DNA from 3 places in the Nocardioides sp. Kera G14 genome. Region 3 is predicted to be linked to each of the others. Evidence: predicted binding sites of a transcription regulator. Region 3 holds the regulator's gene; each other region holds the start of a gene.
What was found. The regulator HrcA, encoded in region 3, represses chaperone genes, less so after heat shock. The targets are predictions, from matches to a motif close to TTGGCACTCGNNNNNNNCGAGTGCCAA.

Region 1: a site for HrcA is predicted at 2,072-2,098, ahead of groL (chaperonin GroEL). Genes of this name have one in related genera too.
Region 2: a site for HrcA is predicted at 4,091-4,117, ahead of groES (co-chaperone GroES). Genes of this name have one in related genera too.

The regions. Positions count from the first base shown of each region.
Region 1 is NZ_CP085839.1:515,056-522,814, forward strand. It holds gene thrC (threonine synthase) at 1-1,048, shown strand, start outside; gene LH076_RS02620 (SGNH/GDSL hydrolase family protein) at 1,202-2,050, shown strand; gene groL (chaperonin GroEL) at 2,184-3,821, shown strand; gene LH076_RS02630 (DUF2207 domain-containing protein) at 3,904-5,670, shown strand; gene LH076_RS02635 (LemA family protein) at 5,687-6,247, shown strand; gene LH076_RS02640 (GntR family transcriptional regulator) at 6,263-6,982, opposite strand; gene LH076_RS02645 (alpha-ketoglutarate-dependent dioxygenase AlkB) at 7,055-7,675, shown strand; gene LH076_RS02650 (MFS transporter) at 7,643-7,759, opposite strand, start outside.
Region 2 is NZ_CP085839.1:623,772-631,530, reverse strand. It holds gene LH076_RS03215 (transporter substrate-binding domain-containing protein) at 1-186, opposite strand, end outside; gene LH076_RS03210 (amino acid ABC transporter ATP-binding protein) at 218-985, opposite strand; gene LH076_RS03205 (amino acid ABC transporter permease) at 982-1,617, opposite strand; gene LH076_RS03200 (hypothetical protein) at 1,614-1,943, opposite strand; gene groL (chaperonin GroEL) at 2,098-3,726, opposite strand; gene groES (co-chaperone GroES) at 3,726-4,019, opposite strand; gene LH076_RS03185 (class I SAM-dependent methyltransferase) at 4,225-5,445, shown strand; gene LH076_RS03180 (MMPL family transporter) at 5,509-7,734, shown strand.
Region 3 is NZ_CP085839.1:1,180,266-1,188,024, reverse strand. It holds gene LH076_RS05900 (Gmad2 immunoglobulin-like domain-containing protein) at 1-445, shown strand, start outside; gene LH076_RS05895 (16S rRNA (uracil(1498)-N(3))-methyltransferase) at 455-1,198, shown strand; gene dnaJ (molecular chaperone DnaJ) at 1,206-2,381, opposite strand; gene hrcA (heat-inducible transcriptional repressor HrcA) at 2,395-3,417, opposite strand; gene LH076_RS05880 (DUF3097 domain-containing protein) at 3,524-4,387, shown strand; gene hemW (radical SAM family heme chaperone HemW) at 4,407-5,648, opposite strand; gene LH076_RS05870 (serine hydrolase domain-containing protein) at 5,711-7,183, shown strand; gene LH076_RS05865 (error-prone DNA polymerase) at 7,136-7,759, opposite strand, start outside.

The DNA of each region.
Region 1 (7,759 bases), 670 kb from region 3:
GCTGCCGGTGCCCGACGACATCGAGCAGAGCCCGAACACCGAGCCCGGCTTCACCCGGCTGATCGAGGCGAAGAACCTCGGCGCCGAGCTGGGCATCGCGAAGCTCTGGGTCAAGGACGACTCGACCAACCCGACGAACTCCTTCAAGGACCGCGTCGTCGCCTGCGCCCTGTCGGCGGCCGTCGAGCTCGGCTCGAAGGTCTTCGCCTGCCCCTCGACCGGCAACCTCGCCAACGCCGTCGCCGCCGCGGGTGCCCGCGCGGGCATCCCGACCGCCGTCTTCATCCCCTCGAACCTGGAGAAGCCGAAGCAGGTCAACTCCGCGATCTTCACCGACCGCCTGGTCGCCGTCGAGGGCAACTACGACGACGTCAACAAGCTCGCCCAGGAGATCGCCGCCGAGGAGGAGGGTTGGGCGTTCGTCAACGTCAACGTCCGTCCGTTCTACGCCGAGGGCTCCAAGACCCTGGGCTACGAGATCGCCGAGCAGCTCGGCTGGCGCCTGCCCGACCAGGTCGTCATCCCGGTCGCCTCGGGCTCGCAGCTGACCAAGGTGCACAAGTCCTTCCAGGAGCTGATCAAGCTCGGCCTCGTCGAGGCGAAGGACTACAAGATCTTCGGCGCCCAGGCCACCGGCTGCAACCCGGTCGCCACCGCCTTCAAGGCCGGCGTCGACGCCATCCGCCCGGTCAAGCCCGACACCATCGCCAAGTCGCTCGCGATCGGCAACCCGGCTGACGGCATCTACGTCCTCGACATCGCCCGCCAGACCGCCGGCGCCGTCGAGGAGGTCACCGACGAGGAGATCCGCGCCGGCATCATCCTGCTCGCCCGCACCGAGGGTGTCTTCACCGAGACCGCCGGCGGGACCACCGTCGCCGTCACGCGGAAGCTCGTCGAGACCGGCCAGCTCGACCCGACCCTCGAGACCGTCATCATCAACACCGGCCACGGCCTCAAGACCCTCGACGCCGTCGCCGACCAGGTCGGCCCCGCCGCCACCATTGCCCCCAACTACGACGCCTTCGAGGCCGCCAACATCATCTGAGCCAACACCGCTCGACGCTGGCTCGACCAAAGGGTCACCGTGACGGTTCGCGCTGTGGGTGACGCTTCGCAACGGTCACTCACAGCGCAAAGGGTCACCGTGACACTTTGGGGAGTTCGCCGCTGATTCACCCGCGCCGGGTAGACAGGTGACGTGGACCGGAACGTGAAGATGCTGGCCGGCGCGGGGGCGACGGCGGCACTCGTCGGGGGAGTGGCCGTGCTCGGTGCGGCCGGGTTCATGCAGCTGCTCAAGAAGCAGGCCGCCCACGCCCGCGAGATCATCGGCAAGCCGCTCGGTGAGGTCGCGCTGGATGCGGACAAGGTCTATCGCCGCCGCTACACCGCGATGGGCGAGCCGCTCGACCTCCTGATCGTCGGGGACTCGATCGCCGCCGGCCTCGGAGCCACGCGACCCAAGGGCACCCTGGGCGCACGACTGGCCAAGGAGCTCGGCGACCAGCTCGAGCGCCCGGTGCGACTGCGGACGGTCGCCAAGGTCGGCGCGGAGACGTGGATGCTCCCCGAGCAGCAGCTCGCCACCCTCGAGGACGACTACGCCCCCGACGTCGCCGTGGTCATCGTCGGAGGCAACGACGTCACCCATCGGATCCCGCTCAGCGAGTCGACCCGCGACCTCGTGGCGGTGATCGACTCGCTGCGCTCCCGCGGTGCCGCGGTGGTGGTCGGCACCTGCCCCGACCTCGGCGCCCTGCGTCCGCTGCCGGATCCTCTGCGCAGCCTCGCCGCTCGGGCCTCCCGCCAGTTGGCTGCCGCCCAGCGTGAGGCCGCGCTCGAGGCAGGTGCGCACGTCGTCTCGCTCGCCCACGTCGTCGGGCCGTTCTTCGTGACGAATCCCGACGACATGTTCGCGATCGACCAGTTTCACCCGAGTGAGCTCGGCTACCGACGTACGGCAGAGGCCCTGATCCCGTCCGTCCTCGCGGCTCTCGGTGAGCGCGACACGCTCCCCTTCGGCCACGCCGCCCCGGCGACCACCTGAGCGACCGGACCAACCATCTTTCTTGCACTCTCGGGGGTCGAGTGCTAAACATGAAGCTGGCACTCTCGACAGGAGAGTGACAACCAAGAACTTCCACAGTTCCACTCACGACGTACGAAGGAAGCCATAGAGCATGCCTAAGTTGATTGCCTTCAACGAGGAGGCCCGCCGTGGCCTCGAGCGGGGTATGAACACCCTCGCTGACGCCGTCAAGGTCACCCTCGGCCCGAAGGGCCGCAACGTCGTCCTCGAGAAGAAGTGGGGCGCCCCCACGATCACCAACGACGGTGTCTCCATCGCCAAGGAGATCGAGCTCGAGGACCCCTACGAGAAGATCGGCGCCGAGCTGGTCAAGGAGGTCGCGAAGAAGACCGACGACGTCGCCGGCGACGGTACGACGACCGCGACCGTCCTCGCCCAGGCACTCGTCCGCGAGGGCCTGCGCAACGTGGCCGCCGGCGCCAACCCGATGGGTCTGAAGAAGGGCATCGAGAAGGCCGTCGACGCCATCTCCGCCCAGCTCCTCTCCAACGCCAAGGAGATCGAGACCAAGGAGGAGATCGCCGCCACCGCGTCCATCTCCGCCGCTGACACCACGGTCGGCGAGCTCATCGCCGAGGCCATGGACAAGGTCGGCAAGGAGGGCGTGATCACGGTCGAGGAGTCCAACACCTTCGGCCTCGACCTCGAGCTCACCGAGGGCATGCGCTTCGACAAGGGCTACATCTCGGCCTACTTCGTCACCGACCCCGAGCGCATGGAGGCGGTCCTCGAGGACCCCTACATCCTGATCGCCAACCAGAAGATCAGCTCCGTCAAGGACGTCCTGCCGCTGCTCGAGAAGGTCATCCAGTCCGGCAAGCCGCTGGTCATCATCGCCGAGGACACCGACGGCGAGGCCCTCTCCACGCTGGTCGTCAACAAGATCAAGGGCACCTTCAAGTCCGTCGCCGTCAAGGCCCCGGGCTTCGGTGACCGCCGCAAGGCCATGCTCCAGGACATCGCGATCCTCACCGGTGGCCAGGTCATCTCCGAGGAGGTCGGCCTCAAGCTCGACACCGCCGACCTGAGCCTCCTCGGCCAGGCCCGCAAGGTCGTCATCACCAAGGACGAGACCACCATCGTCGAGGGCGCGGGCGACCAGGCCCAGATCGAGGGCCGGGTCAACCAGATCCGCGCCGAGATCGACAAGTCGGACTCCGACTACGACCGCGAGAAGCTCCAGGAGCGCCTCGCCAAGCTGGCCGGCGGCGTGGCCGTCATCAAGGTCGGCGCGGCGACCGAGGTCGAGCTCAAGGAGCGCAAGCACCGCATCGAGGACGCCGTCCGCAACGCCAAGGCTGCTGTCGAGGAGGGCATCCTCCCCGGTGGTGGTGTCGCGCTCGTCCAGGCCGGCGCGGCCGTCTTCGAGAAGCTCGAGGCCGACCTGACCGGCGACGAGGCCACCGGTGCCGCGATCGTCAAGGCCGGCATCTCCGCCCCGCTCAAGCAGATCGCGATCAACGCCGGTCTCGAGGGTGGCGTCGTGGCCGAGAAGGTCGCCTCGCTTCCGTCGGGCCAGGGCCTCAACGCCGCCACCGGCGAGTACGTCGACCTGCTGGCCGAGGGCATCATCGACCCGGCCAAGGTCACGCGCTCCGCGCTGCAGAACGCCGCCTCCATCGCGGCGCTCTTCCTCACCACCGAGGCTGTCGTCGCCGACAAGCCGGAGAAGGCTGGCGCTGCCATGCCGGGTGGCGACATGGGCGGCATGGGCGGTATGGACTTCTGACGAGGTCCCACGCACCACACACGAAGGGTCTGGTCCGAAAGGATCAGGCCCTTCGGCCATTTCCTCCCCTAGAGTCGCGGGCGTGAACCGCTTCGTCGTCTACGTCGTCGGCGTGCTCGTGATGCTCGGTCTGTTGGCCGCACCGGCGCTGATCTTCGACATCGCGCCGAGCGCGGACGAGACCTTCGAGCCGACGTCGATCAGCCGCTACGACGCGAGCTTCACCGTCGATCGGGACGGCGACCTGAGCGCCGTGGAGTCCATCGACGTGGACTTCCCCAGTGGTGACAGGCACGGCATCTTCCGCTTCTTCGACCGCTACGACCCGAACGCACCGCACGCCCGACGTACGCCTGAGGACATCTCGGTCAGCCGCGACGGTGCCGCGGAGCCCTACTCCGAGGAGAGTCAGGGACGCGGGCGCTACACCGTCCTCCAGATCGGCGATGCCGGCACCACGCTGGACAGAGGGACGCACCACTACGAGATCCGCTACACGATCCCCGGCGTCCTGCTGAAGGACGAGGCCGGCGGCAGCAGCTTCTACTGGAACGTCGTGCCCGGCGGCTGGCAGCAGGCGATGACGAACGTCGACGTCACCGTGAAGCTGCCCGTGAACGCAGCCACCTCCGTCCGCTGCGGTGTCGGTCAGGGCAGTGCCACCGTCCCCTGTACGCCGACCGGCACCGGCACGCGCGAGCTGGGCATCCACCTCGACTCCCTGCCGGCCAGGACGCCGGTCACCCTGCTCACCCACCTCGACCTGAAGACGCCCGCCGAGGGCGGCCATCTGCCGTGGACCATGCGCTGGGACCACGTCCTCGGCACGCAGCTCTGGCTCACGATCCTCGTTCTGATCCTCGGTGTGGCCGGCGCCCTTCTGGGCGCTCGGCTCGGTGCACGGGCGCGGGAGAAGGAGCCACCCTTCCCGCTGGTCTACGCGCCGCCCCCGGGACTCAACCCGGCCCAGGGCGCCTACCTCCTGCGCGAGACCATTCCCCGGCACGCCTTCGTCGCCACCCTCCTCGACGGCGCCCAGCGCGGCGTCCTCACGCTGGACCGCAGCGAGGACTCGTGGAGCGTGGCTCCCGTCGCGGCGGACGACCCCTCCGACCTTGCGCTCACGACGGCGCACCGGCTGGCCGGCGGCCACGGCACCTTCACCGCGAGCAAGCGTGACGTCACCGCCGGCCAGAAGCTGCAGAGCGAGATGAAGTCGTTCAAGTCGGCGGTGAAGCTCTACGCGATCGAGCAGGGACACCTCTCCCGGACCGGCTTCGCGGGCGTCGGCGGTCTCCTCGTGCTCGGCGGCCTCGCGCTCATGCTGGCCAACCTGATCTGGAACCCGTTCGGGATGACGATCCTCGGCATCATCCCGGGCGCCTTCGCCATCTTCGGCTTCTCGATGGCTGCGGCCGGTGCCGGCACCAAGCGCACCAAGACGGGCCGTGAGCTCTGGTCACAGCTCGGAGGGTTCCGGCGCGTGCTGTCCACGCCCAGCAGCAAGGACCGCTTCGAGTTCTCCGGCCGTCAGGACCTGTACACCGCCTACATCCCGTGGGCGGTGGCCTTCGACTGTGCCAAGGAGTGGGCGGACAAGTACCGCACCGAGGTCGGGTCCGAGCCGCCGGTGCCGACGTACTTCGGCGGGTACTACGCCGGTGCCGTACTCGCCCACGGCGGCGACGTCACCTCCGACCTGGTCCGCGACTTCGACAGCACGGTCAACAGCGCGATCGCGTCCTACACGGCCACCCAGACCTCCTCGTCGTCCGGAGGCGGCGGCTTCGGCGGCGGTGGCTTCAGCGGTGGCGGCGGTGGCGGCGGTGGTGGCGGCGGCTCCTGGTGAGTGACAGGATGCGGCCATGCTGATCGGGATCATCGTCCTCGTCGTGGTCGTCGCCCTCGTCCTCTTCGGGGTCGTGGGGTTCAACAGGCTGCGCTCCACCGACGTCAGCGCCCAGGAGGCGCTGGGTGGGATCGACGTCCAGCTCACCCGTCGCGCCGACCTGATCCCGAACCTCGTCGAGACCGTCAAGGGCTACGCCGCGCACGAGAAGGAGGTCCTCGAGGAGGTCACCCGCGCTCGGGCGGGCGTCCAGGCCGCCGCCGCAGGCACCGACGTCCCGGCCAAGGCCGCCGCCGACGCCCAGCTGCAGGGCGCGCTCGGCAGGCTCAACGTCGCCGTCGAGGCGTACCCCGACCTCAAGGCCAACCAGAACTTCCTCGACCTGCAGAAGCAGCTGGCCGAGACCGAGAACCAGATCGCCTTCGCGCGCACCTACTACAACGACGCTGTCTCGACGCTCAACAAGCTCGTCGTCACGATCCCGTGGATGTTCTTCACCGGCCTCGCCAAGGTCGGCAAGCGCGACTTCTACAAGGCCCCCGAGGGCCAGCAGACCGCACCGACCGTCAGCTTCTGACCGGATGCCGCCGCTCTAGTCGGTGGTGCCGAGCTGGAGGCGCAGCTGGAACCGGTCCGTCCGCCACGCGGCGCGGCTGACCTCGACGATCACCTCACCGGCGAAGGCTCGGCGCTGACCACGGACGACCAACGCCTCGCGCGGGACCTCGAGCAGCGCGGCCTCATCGAGCACCGACGGGCCGACGTTGATGATGTCCTCGGCCCAGGTGGGACGCAGGCCGCGTGCTCCGAGCTCGTCGTAGAGGCTGGCCGGCAGCGGCGAGTGCAGGAAGCCGGGCAGCAGGATCTCGTTGAGCCAGGCGTCGACGACACAGGTCGGTGCGCCGTCGACGGTGCGGAGCCGGCGCCAGTAGATGACCGCGTCACCCTCGGAGATGCCGAGCGCCTTGGCCACGGACTCCGAGGCCGCCTCGCGGCGGGAGACCAGTGTCTGTGAGTCGGCGACCTTGCCCCGGCGGACGGCGTCGTCGGTGAAGGAGAGGACGGGCGTGGCGCGGCGTCGCGGACGTGCGACGAAGGTGCCGCGGCCGGGGATCCGCTCGAGCAGCCCTTCGACGACGAGGGCGTCGAGGGCCTGGCGGACCGTCATGCGGGCGACGCCGAAGCGGTGGACCAGTTCGCGCTCGGACGGGGCGGGTGTGCCGGGCTCCTCCTGAGCGACGAGACCGCGGACGTACTCGCGGATGGTCTCGTGCTTCAGCGAGCGCACGCGGGGCGCCAGCACCTGGTCCATAGTTCGAGGATAGGTGGGGCCATGGTCCCGTGTCCGCGGAATCAATTCGAAAGTATGTTCTACTCTGGGCGTATGGACTTCCAGGGTTCACTCTTCGCCACCGCCGGTCTGGACTCCGACGGGTTCGACATGGCGGGCCTGGCCCGCACTCCGCTCCGGGGTGGGGCGTGGGTGGACGTGGCGAGCGGCTGGCTGCCGGATGCGGACGACGTCTTCCGTGCGCTGATCGATCGGGTGCCCTGGCGCGCTGAGCAGCGCCAGATGTATGACCGGGTCGTCGACGTACCGCGGCTGCTGCACACCTACATGGCGGGGGAGTCGCTGCCGCACACGGTGCTTCGGCACGCGCGCGAGGCGCTGAGCGACCACTACGAGGCGGAGCTGGGGGAGCGCTTCCGGACGGCGGGCTGTTGCTACTACCGCGACGGCCGTGACTCGGTGGCGTGGCACGGCGACACGATCGGGCGTGGCCGCACCAGCGACACCATGGTGGCGATCGTCTCGCTCGGCGACCCGCGTCGGTTGGCCCTGCGACCCCGGGGTGGCGGCGACTCGATCTCCTTCGAGATGGGTCACGGCGACCTGCTCGTCATGGGCGGGTCGTGCCAGCGGACGTGGGAGCACGCGGTGCCCAAGGTGGCCCATGCCGGGCCACGGCTCTCAGTGCAGTTCCGCCCGCGAGACGTCTTCTGAGGGACCCGCAAGGGGGTCGGGCGCCAGGAGCAGCGGCGTCTCCTCCTCCACGACGACCTCCCGAGCGGCGAAACTCCTCGAGAC
Region 2 (7,759 bases), 560 kb from region 3:
CTTGTCGGTCTGGATCGAGGAGACGACGTCCTGGGTCGGGATCGCGTCCTGCTTGGTGGTCGTCGTACCTCCGACCTCCTTGTCCGCGGCGGAGAGCGCGTCGGTGCTGTTGCCGCATCCGCTGAGGGCGAGGGTGGCGGCGAGGGCCAGCCCGAGGAGCGGCGCGACCGGCGTGGTGATCTTCACGGTGTTCCTTTCGATTCCATGGATGACCGGGTCACAGGACCGCGGACAGGAACGCGCGAGCGCGCTCGTTCTGGGGGGCCGCGAGGACCGCGGCCGGCGGTCCTGACTCGACGATGCGGCCGCCGTCGAGGAAGACGACCTGGTCGGCTACCTCCCGGGCGAAGCCGATCTCGTGGGTGACGACGATCATCGTGAGGCCGTCGCGGGCGAGGTCCTTGATGACCGCGAGCACCTCGCCGACCATCTCGGGATCCAACGCGCTGGTCGGCTCGTCGAAGAGGATGAGGTCCGGCGACACCGCGACCGCACGGGCGATCGCCACGCGCTGCTGCTGTCCGCCCGACAGCTGACGCGGGTAGGCGCCCTCACGGCCGGCGAGGCCGACCCGCGCGAGCAGCTCGCTCCCCCGGGCCTCCGCCTCCTTGCGCCGTACGCCGGCAGCCAGCTGTCCCTCGACGATGTTCTCCAACGCGGTGCGGTGCGGGAAGAGGTTGAACTGCTGGAAGACCATGCCGATCCGGGCGCGCTGCCGGGTGATCTCACGCTCGGGCAGCTCGCGCAGGTGCCGACCGTCGCGCCGGAAGCCGATCAGCTTCCCGCCGACCTCGATGAAGCCGTGGTCCGGGCGCTCGAGGTGGTTGATGCAGCGCAGCAGCGTGGACTTGCCCGAGCCCGACGGACCCAGCAGGACGGTGACCGAGCCGCGCGCCACGTCCAGGTCGATGCCCTCCAGGACGCGATGCACCCCGAAGTGCTTGCCCAGGTTGCGGATGCGGACCAGTGGTGGCGGCTTACTCATGCAAGGCCCCCGAGCTCGGTGCGGCCGAGGGGCGAGAGCCGCCGCCAGGTCGAGCGCCAGAGGCCGGAGCCGGCGTCGCCGCCCTTGCCGCGGGCGAAGTGGCGCTCGATGTAGTACTGCCCGATCGACAGGACGGTGGTGATGACGATGTACCAGATCGTCGCGACGATCAGGAGCGGGATGATCAGGTAGTTCTGGTTGTAGATCAGCTGGACGGAGTAGAGCAGGTCCTGCACCGCGATGACGCTGACGATCGAGGTCGCCTTGGCGATGCCGATGATCATGTTGCCGCTCGCCGGGATGATCGCCGGCATGGCCTGCGGGAAGACGATCCGCCAGAAGATCCGCCGGCGACCGAGGCCCAGGGACTTCGCCGCCTCGGTCTGGCCGTGGTCGACCGAGATCAGGCCGCCGCGGATGATCTCGGCGGAGAAGGCGGCGATGTCGAAGGTCAGTCCGACGAAGGCGGCGGTGAGCCCGGTGAAGAGGTGCGCGGTGTCGACGCTCGCGAAGGTCTTCACCCCGGGGATGCTGAGCGAGAGCGTCGGGTAGAGCGACGCGAGCTGGAACCAGAAGAGCAGCTGGACCAGCGGCGGGACGGAGCGGAAGAGCCAGACGTAGCCGAAGCTCACGGTGGCCAGGACCGGGTTCCCGACAGCCGCATGGCGGCCAGCCCGACGCCGAGGATGTAGCCGACGACCACGGTGGCGGCCGTCAGCCACAACGTCAGCCACAGCCCGTCGAGGATCGAGGGGCGGAGCAGGAAGTGGCCGACGACGTCCCACTGGAAACGTGGGTTGGTCACGACCGACCAGAGCGCCCCGCCCACGAGGAGCAGGACCACGGCGGCGGAGATCCACTGGCCGGGGCGGCGCCTGCTGACCAGACGCGCGGCGATGAGGTCGTCATCACCCGGGCTGACGTGCAGGGCTGTCGGCTCGCCTGTCGTGGTCGACATGCGTCCTCCTTCCGAGATTGTCCAGTAATCCTATGGACTTCATCCGGAACCTGACGTGCATGTCCGCATCGCGAGACCGAACCGGTCGGGCGCCGAAATGCCGGATGCCGGCCCCGAGGGGCCGGCATCCGGTTCGTTCTGTCGAGCAGGTCGATCAGTGGCCGTGGCCGTGACCGTGCCCACCGGCGGGGGCGGGCTCCTCCTCCTCGGGCTTGTCCACCACGAGGGTCTCGGTGGTGAGCAGCAGGCCGGCGATCGAGACGGCGTTGATCAGCGCGGAGCGCGTGACCTTGACCGGGTCGATGACGCCCTGGGCGATGAGGTCGCCGTACTCGCCGGTCGCGGCGTTGTAGCCGAAGCCGGCGGTGTCGGAACCCTCGGCGACCTTGCTCGTCACGACGTAGCCGTTCTCGCCACCGTTCTCGGCGATCCAGCGCAGCGGCTCGACGGCGGCCTTCTTGACGATGCGGACGCCGATGGCCTCCTCACCGGTCAGGCCGAGGTCGTCGTCGAGGACGGAGACGGCCTGGATGAGCGCGGAGCCACCACCCTGGACGATGCCCTCCTCGATCGCGGCGCGAGTCGCGGAGACGGCGTCCTCGATGCGGTGCTTCTTCTCCTTGAGCTCCACCTCGGTGTGCGCACCGACCTTGATCACGCAGACACCACCGGCGAGCTTCGCGAGGCGCTCCTGGAGCTTCTCGCGGTCCCAGTCGGAGTCGGTGTTGGCGATCTCGCCCTGGATCTGGGCGACACGGCCGTTGACCGCGGCGGCGTCACCGGCACCGTCGACGATCGTCGTGTTGTCCTTCGACACGACGATGCGGCGGGCAGAGCCGAGGACCTCGAGGCCGACCTGGTCGAGCTTGAGGCCGACCTCGGGGGCGACGACCTGGGCGCCGGTGAGGATCGCGATGTCCTCGAGGATCGCCTTGCGGCGGTCACCGAACGCCGGAGCCTTGACCGCCACCGCGTTGAACGTGCCCTTGATCTTGTTGACCACGAGCGTGGAGAGCGCCTCGCCCTCGACGTCCTCGGCGATGATGAAGAGCGGCTTGCCGGCCTGGATGACCTTCTCCAGCAGCGGCAGGAGCTCCTGGATCGAGGAGACCTTGCCCTGGACGAGCAGGATGTACGGGTCGTCGAGGACGGCCTCCATCCGCTCGGGGTCGGAGACGAAGTACGCCGAGATGTAGCCCTTGTCGAACTGCATGCCCTCGGTGAACTCGAGCTCCGTCGTCGGGGTCGAGGACTCCTCGACCGTGATGACGCCGTCCTTGCCGACCTTGTCGAACGCCTCGGCGAGGAGCTCGCCGATGTGCTCGTCGCGCGACGAGATCGTGGCGACCGACGCCATCTCGGACTTCTCGTTGACCGGCTTGGCGGCCTTGAGCAGCGCCTCGGAGACCGCCTCGGCGGCCTTGTCCATGCCGCGCTTGAGGCCCATCGGGTTGGTGCCGGCCGCGACAGCGCGGAGGCCCTCGTGGACCAGCGCCTGCGCCAGGACGGTCGCGGTCGTCGTACCGTCGCCGGCGACGTCGTTGGTCTTGGTCGCGACCTCCTTGGTGAGCTGCGCACCGAGGTTCTCGAACGGGTCGTCGAGCTCGACCTCACGGGCGACGGTCACACCGTCGTTCGTGATGGTCGGGGCGCCCCACTTCTTGTCGAGGACGACGTAGCGGCCCTTCGGGCCGAGCGTCACCTTGACGGCGTTGGCGAGGGCGTCGACGCCGCGCTCGAGAGAGCGGCGGGCGCTCTCGTCGAACTCGAGGATCTTCGGCATCAGCCGATCACCGCGAGGATGTCGCGGGCGGAGAGGATGAGGTACTCCTCGCCGGAGTACTTGACCTCGGTGCCGCCGTACTTGCTGTAGATGACCTTGTCACCGACCGCGACGTCGAGCGGGACGCGGTTGCCGTTGTCGTCGATGCGACCGGGGCCGACAGCGAGGACCTCGCCCTCCTGCGGCTTCTCCTTGGCGGTGTCGGGGATCACGAGACCCGACGCAGTGGTCTGCTCAGCCTCGACCTGCTTGATGATGATGCGGTCCTCGAGAGGCTTGATGTTGATCGACATGAGTCGACTCCTTCGTGCGCGTGTTTCACGTCCGGGATTGGCACACTCATGGCGAGAGTGCCAATCCGACGTTAGCACTCGGTCAAGAGGAGTGCTAGGCGAGGGAGCGAGGTCAAGCGCCGAGCTTGCTCGAGCGCTTGCGCCGAGCGACTGAGCCACCGCCGCGCAGCGGCGGTCGCAGGGTCTCCGCCGGTAGGTTCGGTCCGTGGATCTGGATGCCTTCGGCTGGCTGCTGACTCCTTCTGGGCAGGCGCTGCTGGACCGGGCTTCGTCGCTGTCGGGGATGGATCCGCTGCAGGCGCAGACGCTCCTGCGCAAGGACTGTGAGCCGGCGTACGTCGCCGCGGCGATGTCGCAGGTGGAGCTGCGCTCCCGTGGTCGCGCCAAGTTCGGGGCTCTCGCGGACTCGATGTACTTCACGTCCGACGGACTCGAACAGGCGACGCGGCTCTCGGTCGCGACGCACCGCGCGGCGCGACTGCAGGCCTTCGGCGCCGCGTCGGTCATCGACCTGGGCTGCGGCATCGGCGGTGACCTGATCGCCCTGTCGCACGCCGGCACCACGGCGGCCGGTGTCGACTTGGATCCCGAACGCGTGGCGGTGGCCTCCGCCAACCTCACCGCGCTCGGGCTCGGTGGTGCCGTCCAGCAGGCGGACGCCACCACGGTCGACCACTCCCCCTTCGACGTCGCCTTCGCCGACCCGGCGCGGCGTCGGAACAACGCAGCGCGCGGGCGCGAACTCGCCACGGAAGGCTGGACGCCGCCATGGGACTGGGTGTCGACGCTCTTCAACCGCGACGCGTGCGTGAAGGTCGCGCCCGGGATCGACCACTCCCTGATCCCTGCCGGGGTCGAGGGCGAGTGGGTCTCCGACCACGGTGACGTGAAGGAGGCCGCGCTCTGGTCCGGACGTCTCGCCACCGTACGCCGACGGGCGACCGTGATCGGTGACGGCGGCCTGGCGACGATCACCGAGGAGGACTCGCCGATCGACCCCGAGGACGTGGAGGGGCGGGCTGACGCCGTACGACCTCTGGGGGACTTCCTCTATGAGCCCGACGGGGCGGTGATCCGGGCCGGTCTGGTGACGGCGGTGGCGGCCGGCGTGGACGGCGGGCTGCTCGACGAGCACATCGCCTACGTCACCTCCGACGCCTCGTTCCACACGCCGTTCGCGACGGGTTACCAGGTGCTGGAGGAGCTGCCGTATCGCGAGCGTGCACTGAAGGCGGCCCTGCGTGAGCGTGGGATCGGGCGACTGACGATCAAGAAGCGCGGCGTCTCGATCGTGCCGGAGGCGCTGCGGCGCTCCCTCTCGCTCACCGGTCCCAACGAGGGCACGATCGTGATGACGCGGATCGCCGGCGAAGGTCGCTGCCTGTTGGTGAAGCCCTTCTCAGGGATGACCCTGATTTCGTCCTGAGTCGTGCCCGGCCATGCCGAATGTCACGGCTTGTGGTCGGTGGGGCCCGGTAGTTTCAGGGTCATGTTCGCTGCACTTGGCCGTCTGGCCAGCCGTCGCCCCTGGTACATCATCGCTGCCTGGGTGGTGCTCACCGTTCTCGTCACGGCCTTCCACCCGTCCATCAAGGCCACGACCGACCAGGCCGACTTCCTGCCCGACAAGTACGACTCGATCCGCGCCTACTCGCTGATCGCCGACGCCTTCGGCGACGAGGCCAACGCCTCGGGCGGTGCGACGATCCTCTTCGACCACGAGGACGGCAGCGCGCTGAGCGCCGCCGACCTCGCCAAGGTCCAGCAGATCGCCGCGGGCCTCAAGCCCGGCTCTGCGTTCGGCGCGGCGGAGAAGAACGGGAGCGGCGCCACGCCGCTCGTCCAGCTTCCCGGTGACGGGAAGCAGCGTGCGGGCCTGGTCACCCTGGATCTCGCGCCGGGTGTGACGGGCCAGGACCAGTCCGACATGGATCAGGTCAAGACGCTGCGCAGCGACCTCGACGACGCGACCGAGGGCACCGGACTGCGGGCACAGGTCGGCGGCACGCTGGCGCAGAACTACGACCAGTCGCAGTCCGGCGGCAATGCCGAGAAGCTCGTCGTCCTGGCGACCGTCCTGCTCCTCATCATCCTGCTCGGCGTGATCTTCCGCAGTGTGCTGGTCACCCTGCTCCCGCTGATCACCGTGATCTTCTTCCTCGCACCACTCTCGGCGGGGCTCGACAACTACGCCGCCAAGCTGTTCGGGCTGCAGAAGGACGACTCCACCGCCGTCATCATCGACATCGTCCTCTTCGGCATCGGCACCGACTACATCCTGTTCTTCCTCTTCCGCTACCGCGAGCGGATGCGGAGCCACCGGGTCGCGGCGACCGACCGCGCGGCACGCGTGGCCGAGCACCGGTCCGCCGTCGAGTACGCCGTCACCCGTGCCGGCGAGGCGACCGCGTCCGCCGGTGGCGCCGTCTTCATCGCGTTCATGACCCTCGCGCTCTCGACCCTCGGCATGTTCAAGTCGATGGGGCCGAACCTCGCGATCGCGGTGGCCGTCACCGTGCTCGCGGCCCTGACGCTCGTCCCTGCCCTCACCAGCGTCTTCGGTCGAGCGCTGTTCTGGCCGTCGAAGAAGTGGCGAAACGAGCCCAAGGAGGCCGGCTTCGGCCGTGTCGGTGATGCCCTCGGCAAGCACCCGGCCCGTTTCGCGCTGGTCAGCGGCGGCGTCCTCGTCGTCCTGGCCGTCTTCGCTCTGGGGTTCAACCCGACCTTCGACCTCACCAGCGCCAACGCGTCGCAGAGCACCGAGTCCGCGAAGGTCGACACGCTCAAGGTCGACCGGGGCTTCTCGGCGGGCGCCGGGACGCCGACCATCCTCGTGCTGCACTCGAAGGACGACAAGCCGCTGACTCCTGCGGAGATCACGTCGTTCTACGGCGCCATCTCGAAGATCAAGGGCATCTCCCTCGGCGGCGCCGCAGCGGCGACCGGCGGCGATGCGGCAGCTGCCCTCAGCCAGATCCCGTCGACGCCCACGCTGCCGGTCACCGTGAACCTCGACAACGACCCCGCCTCCGATGCCGCGCTGGCGTTCGTCAAGGACACGCTGCGACCGGAGGTCGACGCCGCCGCCCCGGAGGGCACGGAGGCGCTGGTCACCGGCATCACCGCCGTGTTCGTCGACTTCAAGTCCGCGATGAACCGGGACTACCTCGTGGTCTTCCCGGTCGCCGCTGCCATCACCATCCTGATCCTGATGCTGGTGCTGCGCTCGCTGGTGGCGCCCTGGTACCTGATGGTCTCGGTCGCCCTCGGCTTCGCTGCGACCCTCGGTGCCGCGACGCTCACCTTCCAGGACATCGGCGGTCAGAGCGGGTTGATCTTCATGCTGCCGCTGCTCGTCTACCTCTTCGTCGTCGCCCTCGGCACGGACTACAACATCCTCATGGTGACCCGCCTGCGGGAGGAGGCGCAGGAGGGGAAGGGGCCTCGGGAGGCCGCCGCCTGGGCCGTGCGTCACGCCGGCCCGACCGTCGCCGCGGCCGGCCTCATCCTCGCCGGGACGTTCGCCTCGCTGATGTTCGGTGGCAACTCGTTCCTGGTGACGCTGGGTTTCGCGATCTCGTTCGGCATCGCGCTGGCCGCCTTCGTGATGGCTCTCTTCTTCACCCCTGCGATCACGGCTCTCGTCGGGCACGCCGCGTGGTGGCCCGGCCATGGCGATGAGGCAGCGCCTGAGAGGGACCACGCCACTCACTGACGCGGCACCAGCTCAGACGGGGACC
Region 3 (7,759 bases):
CACCGACGACTCGACCGCCAGCGACCCGGAGACGACCGCCGCGGCGAGTACGTCGACCCCCGCTGCACCGGCGACCTCCGAGTCGGCCGCGGCGCCGTCCTCGAGCGCGCCGGTCGACGTCACGCCCGCCGACGCGCTGATCACGCTCACCGCCCCGACCTCGGGTGCGACCGTCAGCGGCTCCTTCGAGGCCGAGGGCAAGGCCAACTCGCCTGAGGCCAACGTGCCGTGGTCGCTCACGGACGGCTCCGGCAAGGTCGTCGCCAAGGGCGCGTTCACGGCCGAGGGCTGGATGGACAAGCTCTACCCGTACTCCGGCACCGTCGACCTGACCGGTGTCGCGCCCGGTGACTACACCTTCGAGGTGAAGGTCGACGACGACTCCGACGGCGAGGGTCCGACCTCGTCCGGATCAGCCGTCGGCGTGCCGATCACCGTGAAGTGACGCCCTGACGTGAGCCTTCCGGTCCACCTCGTCGACTCGCTCGCGGGCGTTGCTGTCGGCGATGTCGTGACCGTCGACGGCGATGAGGGACGCCATGCCGTCGCCGTACGACGACTCGCCGTCGACGAGCAGGTGGTGATCACCGACGGGCTCGGGACGAGTGCGACCGGGACGATCCGCTCGACCCAGGCGAAGAGGTCGATGGACGTCGTCGTCGACTCGGTCGACGTGGCGCCGCCGCTGGACCCCACCTTCACGGTCGCCCAAGCGCTGCCCAAGGGCGAGCGCGGCGAGCTCGCCGTCGAGATGATGACCGAGATCGGCGTCTCCACGGTCATGCCGTGGGCGGCGACGCGGTCGATCGTCTCGTGGCGCGGTGAGCGGGGCGTGAAGCCCCTCGCTCGCTGGCGCTCCACGGCACGGGAGGCGAGCAAGCAGGCTCGACGCTCGTGGTTCTCCCAGGTGTCTGAGCTTGCCTCGACGGCTGACGTCGTCGCACGGATCGAGGCGGCCTCGCTCGCCGTGGTCCTGTGGGAGTCGGCTACGCGTCCGATCGCCTCGGTCGACGTACCGACCTCGGGCGAGATCCTGCTCGTCATCGGCCCCGAGGGCAGCTTCACCCCCGAGGAGGTCGACGCCTTCGTCGCTGCGGGCGCGGTCAGCGTGAAGATGGGCGCCGAAGTGCTGCGTACGTCGACCGCCGGCGTCGCCGCGCTGGCGGCCGTGATGTCACGAACCTCCCGCTGGGCCTGAGCCAGGCTCAGTGCTCGCCGAAGACGTCGCGGATCCGGCCGAAGAGGCCCTGCTTGGTGGCCTTGATGCTGCCGGCGGGGTGCTCCTCGTCGCGGAGCTTCGCGAGCTGAGCCAGAAGCTCGGCCTGCTGCTCGTCGAGGCCGGTCGGGGTCTCGACCAGGACGGTGACGACGAGGTCGCCCCGGCCGCGGCCGTGCAGACCGGGGACACCGAGGCCACGTAGGACCTGCTCCGAGCCCGGTTGGGTGCCGGGCTTCACCTCGAGGTCGAAGCTGGTGGGCGTCTCCGGTGTGAAGTCCTCGCTCACGAGGTCGGCCTCGAGGGTCGGCATCGTGAGCACGGTACCGAGCGCTGCCGCCGTCATCGGGACGGTCACCGTGCAGTGCAGGTCGCCGCCCTGGCGGGTGAAGATCGGATGCCGCGCGACACGGAGCTCGACGTAGAGGTCGCCCGCCGGGCCCCCGCCCGGACCGACCTCGCCCTGCCCGGTGAGCTGAAGCCGGGTGCCGGAGTCGACACCGGCAGGGACCTTGATCGTGAGGGTGCGGCGGGTGCGGACCCGGCCGTCACCACCGCAGTCGCGGCAGGGGTCCGGGATGATCGTGCCGAAGCCACGGCAGGCCGCACACGGGCGCAGGGTACGGATCTCGCCGAGGAAGCTGCGCTGCACGTGCGCGACCTCACCGGCACCGTGGCAGGTCTCACAGGTGACCGGCTTGGAGCCGGGCGCGGCGCCGTCGCCGTGGCAGGTCTCGCAGACGACCGCGGTGTCGAGGGTCATCTCGTGGCTGGCACCGAAGGCCGCCTCCGCGAGGTCGATCTCGAGGCCGACCAGGGCGTCCTGGCCGCGACGGGTGCGGGTGCGCGGACCACGGCCCGACGACGTACCGCCACCGCCCTGGCCGCCGAAGAAGGCGTCCATGATGTCGGTGAACGAGAACCCAGCCCCGGCGCCCGCGCCCCCGCCGAAGCCGAAACCCATGTCGCCGCCACGGTCGTAGGCGGCGCGCTTCTGCGGGTCGCTCAGGATCTCGTAGGCGTGCGAGATCTCCTTGAACTTCTCCTGGGACGCCTCGTCCGGGTTGACGTCGGGATGGTACTTGCGCGCCAGCGACCGGTAGGCCTTCTTGATCGCGGCGTCGTCGGCGTCACGGGAGACGCCCAGCAGCTCGTAGGGATCCATGTGGTTCTCAGGGTCAGCTTTCGTCGAGGATGCGGGAGACGTAACGGGCGACGGCACGGACGGCCGCCATCGTTCCGGGGTAGTCCATGCGGGTGGGGCCCACGATGCCGAGCATCGCGAGCGCCTCGTCCTGGGGGCCGTAGCCGGTCGTGACGACGCTCGTCGACGACAGGTGCTCGACCGGCCCCTCGGCACCGATGCGGACGGTCACGGTGCCGCTGGCGGAGGCCTCGCCCATCAGCTTGAGCAGGACGACATGCTCCTCCAGCGCCTCCAGCAGAGGGCGTACGGCGGAGTCGAAGGAGTCACTGAAGCGGGCGAGGTTCGACGTACCGGCGATCGCGATCCGCTCCGCGGAGCGGTGGTCCGACATCGCCTCGACGAGAGCCTCGCCGATCGTGCTGACCGACTGGGCGAGGGTCGGGGGGACCTCGTCGGCGAGTGCCCGGAGCGAGGCCGCGGCGTCGGCGATGAGCGCGCCGGCGGCCGCGGTGTTGATGTGCGTGCGCAGCGTCGCGAGCGAGTCGTCGCTGAGCTCGGCCGGCAGCTCGACCACGCGCTGCTCGACGCGGCCGGTGCTGAGGATGAGGACCGCGAGGACCCGGGTCGGGCTGAGCGAGATCAGCTCAACGTGACGGACCGTGGAGCGGCTCAGCGTCGGGTACTGCACGATCGCGACCTGATGGGTGAGCTGGCTCAGCAGCCTCACACTTCGCTGGACGACGTCGTCGAGATCGACCGCGCCGCTCATGAAGTCGCCGATCGCCCGCTTCTCGGCCGGGCTGAGCGGCTTGACGCCGTCGAGCCGGTCGACGAAGAGGCGGTAGCCCTTGTCCGTCGGGACGCGCCCGGCGCTGGTGTGCGGCTGGGTGATGTAGCCCTCGTCCTCGAGGACGGCCATGTCGTTGCGGACGGTCGCCGGTGAGACGTTGAGCTGGTGGCGCTCGACCAGGGACTTCGAGCCGACCGGCACCTCGGTCGCGACGTAGTCCTCGACGATGGCGCGGAGCACGGCGAGCCTGCGCTCGTTCTGCATGCACTCACCTCCGTTGATCGCACTCGTTGGCACTCTGGGTTCCGGAGTGCCAAGACTACCGCGTCGCTACCCCGTGACGGGTGTGACTGCTGGGACAATCGGGCCCATGGCTGACCGTTACGGCTCCGACATCCTCAGCACCGACTGGCGTGCGCCGAAGAACGGCCGCGCGGTCGAAGCGCCAGCCACGCTCGGCGACGTGGTGGAGTCGGTCTCCCCCGAGTGGGTGGGCGAGATCGTGGCCGTCGATCGGGATCTGGGCACGGTCACACTCGAGGACCGCCGCAACAAGCGTCGCTCCTTCCCGCTCGGGCCCGGTTTCCTGTACGACGGCAGGCCGGTCATCCTCGTCGCTCCGCCCCGTTCGTCTGCGGCTGTGGCCACCGGGCCGAAGCGGACCGCCTCTGGATCGCTCGCTGTGGAAGGGGCCCAGGCGCGCGTGGCTCGCGCCTCGCGGGTCTTCGTCGAGGGGCGCCATGACGCCGAGCTGGTCGAGAAGGTCTGGGGCGACGATCTGCGGATCGAGGGCGTCGTCGTGGAGTACCTCGGCGGTGTGGACGACCTGGCCGACCACCTGAAGGACTTCCGTCCGGGGCCGCAGCGGCGGGTCGGCGTACTCGTCGACCACCTCGTCGCCGGCTCCAAGGAGTCCCGGATCGCCGACGCGATCCGACGATCGCCGGTCGGCAAGGACGTGCTGATCCTCGGTCACCCGTTCATCGACGTCTGGGCGGCCATCAAGCCCGACCGCGTCGGGCTCCAGGCGTGGCCCACGATTCCCCGCTCTATCGAGTGGAAGAAGGGCATCTGCCAGCACCTCGGCTGGCCGCACCGCGACCAGGCGGACATCGCCCGGGCCTGGCAGCACCTGCTGTCGAAGGTGAAGTCCTACGACGACCTCGACCCCGCACTCCTCGGGCGGGTCGAGGAGCTGATCGACTTCGTCACCGCCGAATCAGGGGTTTCCTGACCCCGAGTCGGGGCCCTGATCAGGGCAGGAGGTCGCGGACGACGCCGTCGGCGAGGAGGCGGCCGGGATCGGTGAGCTTGAGCCGCGTGCCGTCGGGGGTGTCGTCGACGTACGTCAGGCCGGCGGCGACCGGGCCGGCGACGAGGGCCTGATCGGGCAGGGCCGAGACCGGGAGGCCGGTGGCGAGGCGCAGCTCGAGGAGGATCCGCTCCACCTGTTGGTCCTCAGGCGTGAGCACCTCGCGAGCGGCTGCGGGTGAGAGCCCGGCGGCGATGCGGTCGGCGTAGGCGACGGGGTGCTTGACGTTCCACCAACGGGTGCCGCCGATGTGCGAATGCGCACCGGGGCCGACGCCCCACCAGTCGGCGCCGGTCCAGTAGAGGACGTTGTGCCGACACTGCGTCGCGACATCGGTCGACCAGTTCGACACCTCGTACCACTCGAGCCCGGCAGCCCGCATCGCCTCGTCGGCCATCACGTACTTGTCGGCGAAGTCGTCGTCATCGGGCATCGGCAGCTCGCCTCGACGGACGCGTCGGGCCAGGGCGGTCCCCTCCTCCACGATGAGGCTGTACGCCGACACATGATCCGGCTCGCAGGCGAGGGCGGCCTCGAGGGTCGTCGACCAGTCGGCCCGCGACTCCCCCGGCGTGCCGTAGATGAGGTCCACGGACACCTGCGCGATGCCGGCCTCCCGTGCGGCGGCGACGGCGAGCGGCACGTTGGCCGGGTTGTGCGTCCGGTCGAGCGTGGCGAGGACGTGCAGCACTGCGCTCTGCATGCCGAAGGAGATCCGGTTGAAACCGCCGTCGGCCAGGACAGCAAGGGCTTCCGGCGTCACCGAGTCGGGGTTGGCCTCAGTCGTCACCTCGGCGTCGTCGGCCAGGCCGAACTCCTCACGGATCGCCGCGACCACGGCCACCAGGTCTTCGGCTGGGAGCAGGGTCGGAGTGCCCCCGCCGAAGAAGATCGTCTCGACCTCAGGCGCCGCGGAGCCGAGCACGCGGCGGGCCTGCCGCACCTCGGCGATCGCGGCCTCGGCGTACGTCTGCCTGCTGGCACCGGGATGGCCACCGGCGACGACGGAGGGACCGAGCTCGAGGGCCGTGTAGGTGTTGAAGTCGCAGTAGCCGCAGCGGACCGTGCAGAACGGCACGTGCACGTAGAAGCCGAACGGCCGCGTTCCCAGACCGGCCAGCGCGGAGGCCGGGAGCGACCCGTCCGCGGGCGCGGGTTCGCCGTCGGGCAGGGCGCTGGGCATAAGGACATTGAATCCCGACGCCGGACAAAAGACCGAAACATGACTTCGGCAGACTCCCTCCCGTGAGCCACGAGAGCGCGTACGAGTCCGTCGATGCCGAGTTCCGCAAGGCACATCTGAGCGGGCGGTCGCCCGGCCTCGTCTACGGCGTCGTACTCGACGGTGAGCTGATCCACTCCGGGGCCTTCGGCACGACGGCCCTGGACGAGGAGCGGCCGCCGACGGTTACGACCGTGCAGCGGATCGCCTCCATGACGAAGTCCTTCACCGCCTCGGCGGTCCTCCTTCTCGTCGAGCGCGGCCAGCTCGCCCTGGACGCACCGGTCGCCAGCTATGTGCCGGAGTTCCAACCGATGCACTCGGCCGACTCCGCGCCCGTGACGATCCGCCACCTGCTCACGATGAGCGCCGGCCTCCTCACCGACGACCCGTGGGGCGACCGCAACGAGTCGCAGACGCCCGAGGAGCTCGACGCCTTCCTCGCGGGGGGCTTCCTCACCGGCGCCCGGCCGGGCGAGGCGTTCGAGTACGCGAACCTCGGTTACGCGGTCATGGGCCGGGTGATCGACCGCGTGCTCGGAGCCGATGGCGGTTTCCGCGCGTTCGTCCTCGACGAGCTCGTCACCCCGCTCGGCATGCCCGCGACGACGTACGACGTCAGCCTGGTCGGCTCTGAACTGGCGGTCGGCTTCCAACCACGCAGCAGTGGTTGGGTGGCTGAGCCTTCGACCTCGCCGGGGACCTTCTCGGCGATGGGCGGCCTGCACAGCAGCGCCACCGACCTTGCGCGCTGGGTCGGCGGTTTCACTGACGCCTTCCGCAATCCGAGCGCTCCGCACCCGCTGAGCCCGGCGAGCCGGCGCGATATGCAACAGGCGCATCGCTTCATCGATGTCGAGGCCAAGGAGGGCAAGGCTGCTGCGGCCTACGGCTACGGCTTCGGGCTCATCGCGGAGCATCACGCCGACCACGGCCATGTGGCCCAGCACAGCGGCGGCTATCCGGGCTACGGGTCACACATGCGCTGGCATCCCGAGACGGGACTGGGTGTCATCGCGCTGGCCAACGGCACCTATGCGGCTCCGGTCGCCGCGGCGACCGAGGCGCTGCGGGCCTTGGTGCTGGCCGCCGACCGGCCCCGCGCGCTGCCGGTCCCTACGACGCAGCAGCTGGTCGAGGAGGTCACCCGTCGTGTGGCCGCCACGATCGCGGACCACGCACCGTTCAATGACCACACCGTCTTCACCGCCAATGTCGCGATGGACGTGCCGGAGGAGGAGCGCCAGGTCCAGCTGGCGAAGCTGCGAGAGGAAGTCGGGCTGATGCGGCTCGCGGTGGAGGAGCTGACGCCGCGCGCCGACGGGCTGGGCCACATCGCGTGGAGCATCCCGGCGGCCAACGGGCGTTACGAGTTGGAGATCAAGATCGCTCCCACGCTCGAGCCGCGGGTGCAGCAGGTCGTGGTCAAGGCCACGGTTCCGGGCGACTCAGCGGAAGTCGCGGCTGCGGTGACCCCGGAGCTCGACGAAGGGTGAGAGCCGGTCGGCGACGAGGTTGAGCACGCCGTCCTGCTTCTCGACGATGCCGCGGATCAGCATCGTCGAACTGGAGGTGGCGACGCGGCGGAACTTCGCCCACACGCCCTGGGAGCAGACCACGTTGAGCATGCCGGTCTCGTCCTCGAGGTTGAGGAACGTGACGCCGCCGGCGGTCGAGGGTCGCTGCCGGTGCGTGACCATGCCACCGACGGTGACCCGGGTGCCGCCCTCGATGTCGCGCAGGCCGGCCACCGAGACCGCGCCGGAGCCCGACAGTTGGGCGCGCAGGTGGGCGAACGGATGCCCGTCGGGCGTGATGCCCGTGGCCCAGAGGTCGGCGAGTGTCTCCTCGGCCGGCTCCATCGCCGGCAGTTCGGGGGCTGCGACCACCGGGGCCGTCCCGGGCAGCTGGTCGGGTGACTCGGTCCAGCCCGCCGCCCACAGCGCCTCGCGCCGGCTCAGCCCCTCCCCCATCTGTCCCAGCGCCCCGGCGGTCGCCAGCGCCTCGAGCTGCCCGGTGTCGAGCCGGGCCCGTCGGGCGAGGTCGGGCATGTCCCGGAAGGGCGCCTCCTC